One region of the uncultured Bacillus sp. genome, then DNA from elsewhere that is predicted to be linked to it. Evidence: predicted binding sites of a transcription regulator. Region 1 holds the regulator's gene; the other holds the start of a gene.
What was found. Region 1 encodes LexA, which represses DNA repair genes until DNA is damaged. Its sites were predicted from a motif close to CGAACATATGTTCG; they were not measured.
Positions count from the first base shown of each region.

Region 2: a site for LexA is predicted at 2,389-2,402, ahead of uvrB (excinuclease ABC subunit UvrB). Genes of this name have one in related genera too.

Region 1 is NZ_CATYRA010000002.1:237,164-245,209, forward strand. Features, by position in the region: gene Q5C82_RS04725 (DUF4166 domain-containing protein) at 1-460, shown strand, start outside; gene Q5C82_RS04730 (YndJ family protein) at 454-2,085, shown strand; gene Q5C82_RS04735 (membrane protein) at 2,188-2,502, shown strand; gene Q5C82_RS04740 (poly-gamma-glutamate hydrolase family protein) at 2,733-3,491, shown strand; gene Q5C82_RS04745 (YndM family protein) at 3,514-3,966, opposite strand; gene fosB (metallothiol transferase FosB) at 4,164-4,586, shown strand; gene Q5C82_RS04755 (hypothetical protein) at 4,662-5,090, shown strand; gene lexA (transcriptional repressor LexA) at 5,480-6,097, opposite strand; gene yneA (cell division suppressor protein YneA) at 6,247-6,564, shown strand; gene Q5C82_RS04770 (recombinase family protein) at 6,583-7,236, shown strand; gene Q5C82_RS04775 (DUF896 domain-containing protein) at 7,300-7,533, shown strand; gene tkt (transketolase) at 7,702-8,046, shown strand, end outside.
Region 2 is NZ_CATYRA010000001.1:124,576-132,621, reverse strand. Features, by position in the region: gene Q5C82_RS00650 (PEP/pyruvate-binding domain-containing protein) at 1-1,095, opposite strand, end outside; gene Q5C82_RS00645 (CsbA family protein) at 2,065-2,295, shown strand; gene uvrB (excinuclease ABC subunit UvrB) at 2,480-4,465, shown strand; gene uvrA (excinuclease ABC subunit UvrA) at 4,473-7,346, shown strand; gene Q5C82_RS00630 (hypothetical protein) at 7,390-7,620, opposite strand; gene yvlA (protein YvlA) at 7,839-8,046, shown strand, end outside.

The DNA.
Region 1 (8,046 bases):
TGTTTTTTTCAGGTGCTTTTTTTCAGAAAGAGGCAAAGACATTCCTTTTACGATACAAAATAGAGCTTGTCTTTTGAATCGGGAACATACCGGGATAGAATGGAATCGTACATTTTTCTTTAAAGGCAAAAACCGTTACTTTGACGCGATTATGGTATACGACGAAAAAGAAGATAGAATACTTGATTTTTTCGGCAAACCTCATCTTTTGCTGTCTGTTTTAGCGTTCGAGGCATCTGCTGACGGCTCTCTCACGATTACATCGGGAAAGCAATGGCTATTGATATGCGGAAAAAGAATAGCGCTCCCAAAATGGCTGACCGGTACATCCGTTGTTTGCGAAACGTTTGACGAAAGCAAGAATTGCTTCACCATTCAAGTGCATGTCCAAAATACAATACTCGGCACTCTTTTCTTTTATAATGGAATGTTTCAGGAAGAAGAGAGAGAATCATGTTAAAACGAAATGGCATGATCAGTGCGCTTTGCTTTATAGGATTTCTTGCAGCGGAAGCACCCCATATCTCAGTGGCAGAGGCACTTGTTTTGGTATCCATTCTTTTTTTCGTGCCGGGAATACTTCCTTTTGTCTTTCGTCAATCGCAGCTTCGGGCTGCTCAATCTCTAGAATCTGGGTTAATGAAATGCTATCCGGCAGCCGCTTTTTTTGCGGTACTGGCTCTTGTGACAGACATCGGAGGGTTCGCGCTGATCTGGTGGATATACACAGTTTTTATTGCGCTGTATGTGGTCCTTCGCCTCTGGGAAACAAAGATACATAGAATCGAAGAGACATCAGTTTTGTTCGGGCTTATCTATTTGGCGGGAGGAGGTTTTTGGTTTTTTGCTTATGCTGCACATTTGCAGATGATGCAATTTGGCCCTCTCATCATTTTGCTGACTGCTGTCCACTTTCATTATTCAGCTTTTCTGATCCCGATCTTTAACGGCTTGCTCGGGAGGATCACCAGGAAAAATCGGATGTTGTACAGTTGGATAACATGGGTGATATTGTTTTCACCCCTTCTGATCGCGCTTGGTATCACATATTCAAAAACACTTGATGTCATTGCGGTTGGCATCTATATGGCGGCACTTTATCTGCACGCATTTTTGGTGTTCACCACAGCTTTTCGCAGCAAGACGGGGAAATTTCTTATTCGGCTTTCTTCTGCCGTTCTAATGATAACGATCTCTTTCTCGATGATTTATTCATTTGGTGTATTTCGGCAAGACGTTACACTGACCATTAATCAGATGATTTGGATTCACGGTTTTGTTAACGCGTTTTTTGTTATATTGCCTGCCCTCATAGGATGGAGAATAGAAGATCCGAAGCCTTTTGATGCAGACAGCGTAAAGACATTCAGCCGTATCTACGGAAAAAGAAGGATTGGAACAGACTTTTTAGCTCACATTCAAGCTGAAAATAACGTTCAGTACAGAGGGCTCGTGGATGATATGGGAAGCCTTCGGTCAAAAGATTTTTCACCCGAAAAACTGGCACCGGTCATTCTTTCGTTTTATGAACAAACCATTGATTATGATATAAAAGCAAAAGTGACGTGGAGCACGTGGTTTCGGCCGCTTGCAATGGTTTACGAATGGTTCAGCAGAAGAACTGGCCAAATACATCTCTCGACGAACCCTGACTGGTATAGGATGTACAGCACGATAAAGGGTGTTCATTCGAAAAGTGACGGGAGAAAAAAAGTGCGTGCCTGGATCAGAACAAATGAAAAAAACGAAACCATTTTTACCGCTCTATATTCAGTGTATCGTTCAAATGGAGAAGGGTATATGAACATTTCTCTACCGCTTCCATTCAGCAGTATGACAGGCATTTTAAAACCTTATCATCATCATGAGAAGCTGGTTTTGACAAGCAGGCGGAGAAAAAGCGGAGCCGGGGATGAGGGGATTTATCTGCAAACAAGAGCGGGAACTTGTCCGCTGCCTTTATCTGAAACCTTTCTGATAGAAGCTATGCAGGACAACAAATTAACCGCTGTTCATCACATGTGGCTGTTTGGAATAAAATTTCTAACTGTACATTACATCATTACATATTGTCCGTCCAAATGAAAGAACCTAACACAAAGAAGAGGATTCGTCAGCCAGTTGCTTAGTGAGCAGATCAGCGACATTGCAATTCTGCGCCGCATCTAGATGGGAAAGGAAGGTTTAATGATGTTTTATATCAGTTGTTTTCTGATTCTTTGGCTGACTGCGGGATTTACAGTGGGAATGAAACAAGTGTATGTCGATCAGCTGTTTGATAAAGACATAACCGAAAGACTGGAAAAAGAAGCGGGTGATCATACGCACGCTGACCGGATGATCAAACAGCGTGCCCTTTACATTGCAACAGTGACATTAAGCGGGTTTATCGCTGTTTATGATGAAGTGAAAACAATCCCGCAAAGGCGAAAAATAAGAAAAATTGAAAAAAACATCATGAAACTGAATAAAGAAAAGAAACAAAGAATGAAACGAAAATAAAAATGCACAGGCCAAAGGGCAGGTGCGTTTTTTTGTTTGATATGGGAATTGAGAAAAAGGCAGTTGGTGCCAATTTACTTTTATAAATTCAGAAATGGGAAGAACAGCGCCCGGGCTAATGGTATATAATATTGTGAATTTAACAAAAATTTAACAAGGAGGACGAGAAATTCGTGCTAAAGCCTCAAAGAAACCGACATCCTGTTGATTTGGACTTAGAGGCGGAGTAGATGAAACCGGCCAAAGTATCCCTGCTCCGCCGTTTGCTCCATTCCTTGAAGCATGTTGATTGTAACATAGCCAAACGTTTTCCATCAACTCTTAAAATTGTAAAAATATTGTTTATTTTTATGGTATTTACTCCGATTTCTTCAATATATGCTGAAGATGTATATCAGAATTTTGAGGAATTAAAAAACAATGAAGATCCTTCTGATTACGGCATTGTTACGAAAGAAACCGGCAGCCCTCTTCTTGTTTTAGCCATTCACGGAGGAGGTATTGAAGGCGGGACAAGTGAAATAGCGAGAGAGCTCAGCAAAGAGTACTCGTTGTATTTATTTGAAGGCTTAAAATCGTCAGGAAACTCAGTGCTGCATCTTACGAGCACGCATTTTGATGAGCCTCGGGCCCTGAAAATGACGGGAAGTCATGAATATGTCATTTCATTGCACGGATATGCAGAAGAAGATCAGCAGATCGAAGTCGGCGGTACAGATCGCGTAAGAGCGGCAGATTTAGTTGAAAAACTGCAAAATGCCGGTTTTCCTGCTGTATTGCTCGGTATGGATCATCCGCATGCAGGCGTAAGTCCGAATAACATCGCAAATAAATCAAAAACAGGTTTGAGTATCCAGTTAGAAATGAGCACAGGTTTTAGAAAATCTTTGTTCGGCGTTTTTTCTTTAAAAAGCAGATCTGTTACTCAAAATGAGAGGTTTTATGATTTTACAGAAGTGATGTCCCGTTTTATCAATAATAGCTACTGAAAAATAGGAGGCGCTAAGCCTCCTATTCCTCATGCTTCTCATTCGTAACGTCAGGAAACAGCTCATCTGCGGCTTCTGTTTGATACTGTAGAGTGTTATCCCTGGCTGACAGTTCATTTCGGAAGGTTTCATCCAGCACATTTTTTAGCAGATACCGATGAAAAAAGTATTCAAAAACAGTAAGACAGGCAGCGGAAAGTAGAGCAGCTGCAAACGGTGGGAAATCATTTCTTGTTTGGGTTAAAACAAAGACCCAAAGAATAACGAATGAAAGCCCAAAGTCAGCTAATGAAGCTGTAATATTGTTTGTGCGGGGAAGGACGAGCATGTCACCGGATAGATAGGAAACAAAACCTAGGAAAAGTGCAATAAACATCACACTTAAAAAGGGCGCGTGATAGACTCTGTCCAAAATCACATATAAAAGGGCGAGAGTGAAAGCAACCTTTGAAGCAAGAGCAATGATATGTTTCATTTGACCACCTAAATTGTTATTTTTGAAGAAAACCCTTAGCTGTAAACAAATTATCAAAAACATAAGTAATTCAATTCGACAGTCATTATTGTAAACAATCCGATGTTGTTTACACTGGTATTTTTTGCTGACTGCATGAAACTTTTTTGGGAAAAAGTCGTACATATGGATGATCAGCTTTCAAGGGGGAATGATTTGTGAAGATAAAAGGAATCAATCACTTATTATTTTCAGTTTCTCATCTGTATACATCAATTGATTTTTATCAAAAAGTGTTTGATGCCAAGCTTCTGGTTAAGGGAAAAACAACAGCATATTTTGATTTAAATGGCATCTGGCTTGCGCTTAATGAAGAACCTGGCATTCCGAGAAATGACATTATGGCGTCTTACACCCATATTGCATTTACTATTGAAGATCATGAGTTTGAGGAAATGTCAGCAAGATTAAAAAGGCTTCATGTCAATATTCTGCCTGGCAGAGAACGAGATGAACGCGATCGAAAATCAATTTATTTTACCGATCCAGACGGTCACAAATTTGAATTTCATACAGGAACCCTTCAAGACAGGCTTCGTTATTATAAACAGGATAAAACACATATGGATTTTTATGATTGAACGACCTCTTGATATTACACAGAACATATACATAAATCTTATGTAAGGTTAAAATATGGTAAAGGAGGGATGTGATTGAAAATAAAAATCTTAGGCTTAACAGCAGTTTTGATGTGTTTTTTTGGCAATGCCAGTCCCCATGCGTCAGCTTTAGATTTTGATCACAAAACAGACTTTATTTTAAATGACAGCACAAAATCGTTTGTTCTGGAAAATATCAGTGATGTTCCGGCGATCGACTATATTTTAGGCTATCAGTTTACGATCTTGGGAGCCAATACTTGTTCAGTTGAGATTAAACTTCAGCGAATGAGGCTTACGGGAGAATATACCACACTGAGCACGAAGCAATTCAGCGGCAGCTGGTTTGATTTTAGTGCTCAGGATAAGGTTTCTATCGATCCATTTCACCGATACCGTATATTTGCAGAAGAACACTCAGAAAACTGCACAAGTGTTCGGGTAAAGGGCAGTTATGGTATACAGTATTTACATTTTGATTGAAGCTCACGTTGATCAAGAAAAGTGAGCTGTTTTTTTAGAAATGTTGAACCAACTATACTGTGTACTAAATTTTCATTAAATTTCAATTGCCGCGCTCCTTAAATAACATGAAGCTGCATCATTCCACGACCTAAGAAAATGAAACATTTTTAAGGAGATAACGTCTAATGTGTTAAACGGACAATATTTTTATAAAAGTTTCCTGAAGGAAAGAAAATTTCTTGACTTCAACAATTGTTTGGTGGATAATTATGGTGTAAACATGATGTTCTTTTTCCTCCTATTCAGGCTCGCACCCAAAAGTCAGGGCGAGCCTGCTTTTTTGTACAATAAACCCCCTCTCCGTAAAGGAAGAGGGGGTTATTTCATGCATTTGATAGATCAATAGGTTAATGGACGGTTCTGAACACGCCAATCACTTTCCCTAGAATGCTGACATTCTGCAAGATGATAGGTTCCATCGTTGGGTTTTCAGGCTGTAAGCGAATGTGAGTATCCTCTTTATAGAAACGTTTTACCGTAGCTTCATCATCTTCTGTCATCGCAACTACAATTTCCCCGTTGTTCGCTATATTTTGCTGTTTAACGATGACATAATCCTTATCGAGAATACCAGCATCAATCATACTGTCTCCCATTATCTCCAGCATAAATACATGCTCGTCCGGAGGAACCATACGGTCAGGAAGCGGAAAATATTCTTCAATATTTTCTACTGCTGTAATAGGAGATCCCGCCGTGACTTTCCCGATGACCGGTACATTAACGACCTGACTTTGCGGAATGTCTACTTCTTCATCAAGTATTTCTATTGCTCTAGGTTTTGTCGGATCCCGTCTGATCAGCCCTTTTGTTTCCAAACGGGCCAAATGGCCGTGGACAGTTGAACTGGACGCAAGCCCAACAGCCTCTCCGATTTCTCTCACGGAAGGCGGATATCCTTTTGATTTAACCTCTGCTTTAATAAAACGGAGGATATCAAGTTGCCTTTTTGATAGCTTCGTCATTTTTCGCACCTCAAAACGTCGATTTTAAGAAGATTATAGCATGATTTTCCTTACAGTACAAACATAGGTTCGAAAAAACAATTGACAGAAACGTTTGTTCGTATATACTGAAATTATAAAAAAGCGAACAAACATTCCTGTTGGAGGTTATGGTCATGAGTAAAGAATCTATTATTTTTGTCGGTCTATTCTCAGTGATTTTGAGCGCGGTTATCCTTTTGCTGTCATATACAAGCAGCGGTCAGGAGCTTAATCAGTATGCTAAAATAAAAGTCCAGCAAGGCGACACACTTTGGTCAATTGCTGATCAGGTAGCAGATACAAAAAAGATAAACAAAAACGATTTTATTGAATGGGTAGCTGATAAAAATCATCTGCAGACGTCTGATATCCAGCCGGGAGATGAGTTGGTGATTCCATTGAAAAAGAAGCATCAGGATGCATATGAATTGGCAACTGTAAGATAGAGAGGAAAGATAGAAAAAATGAAAGCACTCATATATGCCCGCGTAAGCACAAATAAAGAACAGCAGGAAACATCATTAAAGCGGCAGATGGAGGAGCTAACGGCCATTGCAGCCGAGAACGGCATGGAAGTCGTCAAAGTAATTTCTGAAAAAGCCAGCGGATATGAAATTGATCGGGACGGTGTATTTGAGCTGCTTGATGAGATCAAGAATTCGGGAATCGATGTTATTTTGGTTCAGGATGAGACTAGGCTCGGCCGGGGAAATGCAAAAATCGCCCTGCTCCATTGTATCTACAGAGAAGGTGTGCAAGTCTATACAACGGCTCACAGAGGTGAACTGGAGTTATCGGAGGCTGACTCGATGGTGCTGGAGATCGTCAGCATAGTGGAAGAGTATCAGCGAAAAATTCACAACATGAAAATCAAGCGGGGAATGAAGCGTGCAGTAAAAAACGGTTTTAAACCGCAAAAAAACCTGAAAAACCAACATGAAAACAGCGGAAAAGAAAGAATAGAGGTCCCAATCTCAGAGATCGTCCGCCTAAGAGCGAATAAACTGACGTTCGCAGAAATTGCGGCAACGCTAAGAGGGTTTGGCTATGATGTGTCTAAAGCGACCGTCCACCGGCGGTATCAGGAATACATAGAGAATGATGAGACAGCCGAGTGAATCAGTTGTAAAACTCTTTTTGATCTAGTACTATATAGACAAAATGCAATAAAGGAGTTTAACATGATTTCAAACGCTAAAATTGCCAGAATTAATGAACTTGCTGCTAAAGCCAAAGCTGGCGTTATGACAGAAGAGGAAAAAGCCGAACAGCAAAGGCTCCGTCAAGAGTACTTGAAAGGTTTTCGCTCTTCTATGAAAAACACGTTAAAAAGTGTGAAAATCATTGACCCAGAAGGCAATGATGTAACACCAGAAAAGCTAAAAAAAGAACAAAGAAATAACAAACTTCACTAATATGAGAGGAATACGGAAATATCGTATTCCTCTTTTGCATATACTATGAGCAAAACTCTTATGTGACAAAATTCAACAAGTTTCTCTCGAATTTAAGCTGAAACAGTTGAGAAAAAGTCGTCAGACATTTATGATGTAAGGGTACAACACATAAGGAAGGGGATTTTTATGGATACAATTGAAAAGAAATCAGTTGCTACCATTCGCACACTCTCAATAGACGCTATTGAAAAAGCAAATTCTGGTCACCCAGGGATGCCAATGGGGGCCGCTCCAATGGCATACACGCTGTGGACAAAATTTATGAACGTTAGTCCGGCAAACCCTGGCTGGTTTAACCGTGACCGTTTTGTTTTATCTGCTGGACACGGGTCAGCACTTTTATACAGCATGCTTCATTTAAGCGGATTTGATCTTAGCATCGAAGATCTTAAGGGATTCCGCCAGTGGGGCAGCAAAACACCTGGACATCCGGAATTCGGGCATACTGCCGGTGTGGATGCGACAACTGGT
Region 2 (8,046 bases), on a different contig from region 1:
TCCGCGATAAAGTTTTACTTCTTCAACAACTACACCAATCGGGAACTTTTGCATGCTCCTCTTCAAGCCATACTCCAACGCCGGTACGATCAAGGATGAAAATAACGGGCTCACCGGGCCTTCAATATTTGACTCCATGTTGAGCCAGAAATCATTCATATCAGCGTCTGTAATCATGAAGCTCCGTTCTTCTTCTGCCTCTTTTTTGTCCTGATCAATGGTGGTAATCGGGCGGGCCTGCAGAAGGTATACTTGATGATCAGCGATTCCGAATTCTATATCGACTGGATATCCGTACAGGTCTTCGGTTTTTTTCGTGATTTCAGCCAGTTCAATTACTTGTTCATCTGCAAGGCAAAAACGGCTGCGCATATCTTCGCTCGTTTCTTTTTCTGTGATTCCTTCTGCTGCAGACTCCATATAGATTTCCTTTGCACCTATTTCTTTCTGAATCTCAAACGAAGATTTATTGACTATAAATGTGTCTGGGGTGACACTTCCCGACACGACAGCTTCCCCCAAACCATAGCTGGCGCTGATTAACAGCTCTCTATCATCATGGGTAACAGGATTACGGCTGAAAATAACACCTGATACCTCTGAATCGATCAGGCCCTGAACGACAACTCCCATTAACGGCTCTGCAATCTGGTTATTCATTTTTTTCTTATAGCTGCTGACTCGGCCTGAGAAAAATGAGGCCCAGCATTCTTTCACTTTAGTTAGAAACTCTTCCTCTGTTTTGATATTTAAGTAGGTTTCATATTGACCCGCGAATGAAGCGCCTTCTAAATCTTCCGAGGCAGATGAAGAACGCACGGCAACGGATCGGTATGATTCTCTCAGCTTGTAAAAGGAACTTGTCAGCTCATGTTTCAGTTTCTCAGAAAATGTTCCGGTGATGATCCCGCTTTCGATGTTTTCGCTAGTTTCACGAAGCTGATTATCTTCCATAAAACGGGCGAGCGCATTCGTCTGAATAATAAACCCGTCCGGAACAGGAAGACCGTGTTTGGTCAATTTAATCAAGTTCATGCCTTTTGCTCCTGCAAGCTGGCTGGATTCTTCTGCTTGGCGAAATAATACAGAATACATATTTGAAACCCCTCTTTCCTTCATTTTGGTTTTCTCTCTAGTCTTTATAACGGAACCAGTGTTCAAAAAATGATAGTAAACACTATCATTCAATTGTAGGTTTTCAGGAAAATGCTGTCAAACTCAGAAAGTCCTAAATAAAATGAATAGTTAAGTTAGTTAGATTATCATGAAAAATGCGGCCGAACTGGTGCAGTATGCCTATTTTTCTTTTATTCTCGGATTCTGGCAGTGGCATGCATTCATAAAAAAGTGCCGCTGATTGGAACAGCGGCACTCCTTAAAGTGAGATCAATTTCTGAATGGAATAAGTGAAATCATAGTTGCTTGTTGTGCTGTAGATGCCATCATGGGATTTCAGCCTCATATACACACGTTCTCTCGGCTTAATCGAAGTGAGGTGAAGAGGGAGTCCTTCCCCTGGGCAATGATTTTCTGCTAGGATAGCGATTGTCTTCTCAGGGGTCACAAACTGTTTTTCAAGATCGTAGTTTTTTCCGCTTGGAAAGTAAACGAAGCGGATAGAACATGATCAGCTGTTTTGTTTTCCGAAGAAACCCTCTTCAGGCAGCTGTCTGGAGCTTCCATCTATAATGATTAACGGGAAGAACTTCGAGAGCTGAACTTTTATCAGCTAAACCTGTGATTGCAAAAGCGGGTTGTGATGCCATAAGGAAACCGGATAGTACAGCTGCTGTTAAAATTTCCGAACTCGAACTTCTTTTTTGTTTTGAACTGGCCAATTCTGACAACCATAATATATAACTCTGCTTGTTTATCTTATAAATCATTTCATTCTATTATTGATCTATTGATGTTTATATTGACCGGAACCAAAGTGCAAATATGGTGATTGATTTTGGCTGAAAAAGGGTATGGTGTAGTAAGAGGGAACGATTGCACGATTGTCCGATTCTTCATTTTTTACTATAATCAGATCAGATGAAGAATCCCTGAGGAGGGTTTTTGTTGATTACAAAAGCCGTTTTTGCATTGTTTTTCCCTTTTATGCTTGTTGTTCTTTTTACAAGAGTCACCTTTAATCATTATGTGGCGATCGCTCTAACAGCTGCATTGCTGTTTGCCTCTTATTTAAAAGGCTATACAGAAACGTATTTTATTGTAGGATTGGATGTTGTGTCTCTTGTGGCTGGCGGACTGTATATGGCCAAAAAAGTTGCTGAGAAAAAAGAAGAATAAATCGGACATAATGAATATAAAGACTGAATTCCTGCTTTTACGTTTTAAAAGCAGGTTTTTTATACACGAAAACGGCTGGAAATAAAAAACCACCGAACTTTAGTTCGTATTTTTAGTGATTTTCCATTCCATTGTGTTACTATATCTATAGGAAGATTTCGTTAAAGAAACGGAGGCTTATTTTGTGAAAGATCGCTTTGAGTTAGTCTCGAAATATCAGCCCCAGGGAGATCAGCCGAAAGCCATTGAAAAACTTGTAAAAGGAATTCAGGAGGGCAAGAAGCATCAGACTCTGCTGGGTGCGACAGGAACGGGCAAAACATTTACGGTGTCCAATTTGATTAAAGAAGTCAATAAGCCGACGCTCGTGATTGCCCATAACAAAACCCTCGCCGGACAGCTTTACAGTGAGTTCAAGGAATTTTTTCCGAACAACGCTGTCGAGTATTTTGTCAGCTACTATGATTATTATCAGCCGGAGGCGTATGTGCCTCAAACGGATACATTTATAGAGAAAGATGCCAGCATTAATGATGAAATTGATAAACTCAGACACTCCGCTACATCGTCTCTGTTTGAACGGAGAGATGTCATTATTATTGCGAGTGTGTCTTGTATATATGGCCTCGGTTCGCCTGAAGAATACCGGGAAATGGTCGTGTCACTGCGGCCTGATATGGAAATTGAGCGCAACGAGCTGCTCAGAAAGCTTGTAGACATCCAATATGCCCGCAACGATATCGACTTTCAGCGCGGTACATTTCGTGTGCGCGGAGATGTAGTGGAAATCTTCCCGGCATCCCGTGATGAACACTGTGTAAGAGTCGAGTTTTTCGGAGATGAAATTGAACGGATCAGGGAAGTGGACGCCCTGACCGGAGAAATTTTAGGCGACCGTGAACATATTGCGATTTTCCCGGCATCCCACTTCGTTACGCGGGCCGAAAAAATGGAGAAAGCGATTCAAAATATCGAGAAAGAGCTTGAGGAGCAGCTGAAGGTCATGCATGAAAACGGCAAGCTTCTGGAAGCGCAGCGCTTAGAGCAGCGGACGAGATATGATCTTGAAATGATGCGGGAAATGGGATTTTGCTCCGGTATTGAGAACTATTCAAGACATTTGACGCTTCGCCCGCCGGGTTCAACGCCGTATACGCTTCTCGATTATTTTCCTGACGATTTTATGATTGTGGTGGATGAGTCACATGTGACGATTCCTCAGGTGCGCGGCATGTTTAACGGAGACCAGGCGAGAAAACAGGTGCTTGTGGATCACGGATTCCGTCTTCCGTCAGCGCTTGATAACCGCCCGCTCCGTTTTGAAGAATTTGAAAAGCATATGCACAATATCGTCTATGTGTCAGCAACACCAGGGCCATATGAGATTGAGCATACAGATGAAATGATAGAGCAGATCATCCGTCCGACAGGGCTTCTTGACCCGCTTATTGACGTGCGGCCGATTGAAGGACAGATTGATGATTTAATCGGTGAAATTCAAGCGAGAGTTGAACGGAATGAACGGGTGCTTGTGACGACTTTGACGAAGAAGATGTCAGAGGACCTGACCGATTATTTAAAAGAAATCGGCATCAAAGTTAATTATCTGCATTCAGAAATTAAGACGCTTGAACGGATCGAAATTATCCGTGATTTGCGTCTCGGCAAGCATGATGTGCTCATTGGCATTAACCTCCTGAGAGAGGGGCTTGATATTCCGGAAGTATCCTTGGTTGCGATTTTGGATGCGGATAAGGAAGGCTTCCTGCGTTCGGAGCGTTCGCTTATTCAGACGATCGGACGGGCGGCGAGGAACGCGGAAGGCCGTGTCATCATGTACGCCGATAAAATGACGAAGTCTATGGAAATTGCCATTAATGAAACGAAACGCCGTCGCGAGCAGCAGGAGCGGTTTAACGAAGAGCACGGCATTACGCCGCAAACGATTAATAAAGAAATTCGTGACGTGATTCGTGCGACTGTGGCTGCTGAGGACAAAGCGGAGTATAAAACAAAAGCTGCGCCGAAGCTGTCGAAAATGACGAAGAAAGAGCGTCAAAAAGTCGTCGAACAAATGGAGCACGAAATGAAGGAAGCCGCCAAGGCGCTTGACTTTGAAAGAGCCGCGGAGCTTCGCGATTTACTTTTAGAGCTAAAAGCGGAAGGATGATGAACAAATGGCTATGGATCGGATAGAGGTGAAGGGAGCCCGGGCGCATAACCTGAAAAATATCGATGTAACGATTCCAAGAGATCAGCTTGTCGTTGTTACGGGTTTGTCCGGATCAGGGAAATCCTCCCTTGCCTTTGACACCATATATGCAGAAGGGCAGAGACGGTATGTCGAGTCGCTGTCTGCATATGCCCGCCAGTTTTTAGGGCAAATGGATAAGCCGGATGTCGATGCGATTGAGGGGCTTTCTCCTGCCATCAGCATCGATCAGAAAACAACGAGCCGCAATCCGAGGTCTACTGTCGGTACGGTTACTGAGATTTATGATTATCTGCGTCTTTTGTATGCGAGAGTAGGGAAGCCTCATTGTCCGGAGCACGGGATTGAGATTACATCGCAGACCATCGAGCAAATGGTGGACAGAATTCTGGAATACCCGGAACGGACGAAGCTTCAGGTTCTGGCCCCGATTGTCTCAGGCCGAAAAGGCGCTCATGTCAAAGTGCTTGACCAGATCAGAAAACAAGGTTATGTCAGAGTCAGAATTGACGGCGAAATGGCTGAGCTTTCTGATGATATTGAATTAGAGAAGAATAAAAAGCATTCGATTGAGGTTGTCATTGACCGGATTGTGGTGAAAGAAGGCGTCGCGGCCCGTCTGTCAGATTCATTGGAAACGGCGCTCCGTTTAGGTGAAGGACGGGTTATGATTGATGTCATCGGTGAGGAAGAGCTGATGTTTAGTGAGCATCATGCCTGCCCGCACTGCGGATTTTCAATCGGCGAGCTTGAGCCGCGGCTGTTTTCGTTCAACAGCCCGTTCGGAGCATGTCCGACGTGTGACGGTCTTGGAATGAAGCTTGAAGTGGATGCCGATCTTGTCATCCCCAACCAAGAATTATCATTGAAGGAGAATGCAGTCGCCCCTTGGACACCGATCAGCTCACAATATTATCCGCAGCTGCTTAATGCGGTCTGCACCCACTACGGGATTGATATGGACGTGCCGGTAAAAGATCTGCCGAAGCATCAGCTGGATAAAGTGCTGTACGGCAGTGGAGACGACCTGATTTATTTCCGATATGAAAATGATTTTGGGCAAATACGTGAAGGTGAAATTCAATTTGAAGGCGTATTGCGCAACATTGAAAGACGCTATAAGGAGACAGGCTCTGATTTTATCCGAGAGCAAATGGAGCAGTATATGTCTCAGAAGTCTTGTCCGACATGTAAAGGCTATCGATTAAAGAAAGAGGCGCTTGCCGTACTGATTGACGGCCGCCACATCGGAAAAATTACCGAGCTGTCTGTCGCCGACGCACTTGCTTTCTTCAAAGGCCTTACCCTCTCTGAGAAGGATATGCAGATTGCCAATTTGATCTTGCGTGAAATTGTGGAGCGTTTAAGCTTTCTGGACAAAGTCGGCCTTGATTACCTGACATTGAGCAGGGCAGCGGGAACATTGTCTGGGGGAGAGGCGCAGCGCATCAGGCTGGCAACGCAAATCGGCTCGCGCTTATCCGGAGTGCTTTATATTTTAGATGAACCGTCTATCGGCCTGCATCAGCGTGATAACGACCGTTTGATCAGTGCTCTGAAAAATATGAGAGACCTTGGGAACACGCTGATTGTTGTCGAACACGATGAGGACACGATGATGGCAGCCGATTATTTAATAGATATTGGACCTGGGGCCGGCATTCACGGCGGTCAGGTGACGGCTGCGGGTACGCCGGAAGAAGTGATGGAAGATTCAAATTCATTAACGGGCAGCTATTTATCAGGGAAAAAGTTCATCCCATTGCCTCCTGAAAGAAGAAAGCCGGACGGCCGTTACATTGAAATTAAAGGGGCTGCAGAAAACAACCTGAAAAAAGCGAATGCCAAGTTCCCGCTTGGAACGTTCACAGCGGTTACAGGAGTTTCCGGCTCAGGAAAGAGTACCCTCGTCAATGAAATTTTGCATAAGGCGCTGGCGCAAAAGCTCCATAAAGCAAAGGCGAAGCCCGGCAGCCATAAAGAGATTAAAGGTTTGGATCATTTAGATAAAGTCATTGATATTGACCAGGCGCCAATCGGAAGAACGCCGAGATCCAATCCTGCGACATATACCGGTGTGTTTGATGACATTCGGGATGTATTCGCGCAGACAAATGAAGCGAAGGTCCGCGGCTATAAAAAAGGCCGTTTCAGCTTTAACGTGAAGGGCGGGCGATGTGAAGCCTGCCGCGGAGACGGGATTATTAAAATTGAAATGCACTTCCTTCCTGACGTGTATGTTCCGTGCGAGGTGTGCCACGGCAAACGCTATAACCGGGAAACGCTTGAAGTGACATACAAAGGAAAAAGCATCTCTGATGTGCTTGATATGACGGTTGAAGATGCTCTTTCTTTCTTTGAAAATATCCCTAAAATCAAGCGTAAGCTCCAAACCCTTTTTGACGTTGGCTTAGGTTATATTACGCTCGGCCAGCCGGCGACAACCTTGTCGGGCGGAGAAGCACAGCGTGTGAAGCTTGCATCAGAGCTGCACAAACGCTCAACTGGACGTACGCTCTACATTTTAGATGAGCCGACGACAGGTCTGCACGTCGACGACATCGCCAGACTCCTTGTCGTGCTTCAGCGTCTGGTTGACAATGGAGATACAGTGCTCGTCATTGAGCACAATCTTGATATCATTAAGACAGCGGATTACATTGTGGATCTGGGGCCAGAAGGCGGAGCCGGAGGCGGAACCATTGTCGCATCAGGAACGCCTGAGGAAATCATTGAAGTGGAAGAATCGTATACAGGCCGTTATTTGAAGCCTGTTATGGAGCGTGACAAAAAACGCATGACATCGCTCTTGGAAGCGAAAGAAACGGCAACATCTTAAAACCCTCTTTTCAGAGGGTTTTGTCTTTTCTTTGCAGTATATATTACAAAGTCTTTTTATACAGCTGCTTGCTTACACTCATTAAATCTTGAACGATATGCGTGTTGCTGCTGTCGAGCAGTACTTTTATATATTGAATATCGTGAGAGATGGGAAGAGGTCCGTGGATCTGTTCAAGCTCAGCGATCATTTCACGGTTCATTCTTTTTTGTTCACGAATCAGCTTTAAAACCGATTCTTGTGTTACTGTATAGTCACTGGGATCTTTCTCCATTGCTTGTCCAGCCTCCTTGATTGCCGTAAGCTTTTTACATATTGTAATCGGTACAGCCGGAAGATTCTACTTCTAAAACTTTTTAAAATCCAATTTCCGTAAATCGGAGCATGTCTAAAGAATGAATTTGAAACCCTGAAGAGGTTTTAAACGTATGAATAAGTAAAACGTCCCTGATCTTTTGTCATGGACAATTCACAATAGGAGTGTGGAATGAATTGAACCGTAATCAAGCTATTATTGCATCACTTTGTTATTTCAGTGTGTTCATTGCGCCAATCATTGTGCCGATTGTCGCTTATTTTGTTGTAGATGAGAAAGAAACAAAACGCCATGCGATACGTTCTCTTATTTCTCACATTGTTCCTTTTGCCGGCTGGCTAGTCCTTTTTATCGCTTTTCTGGGTGGAGCCATTGCCATTGATG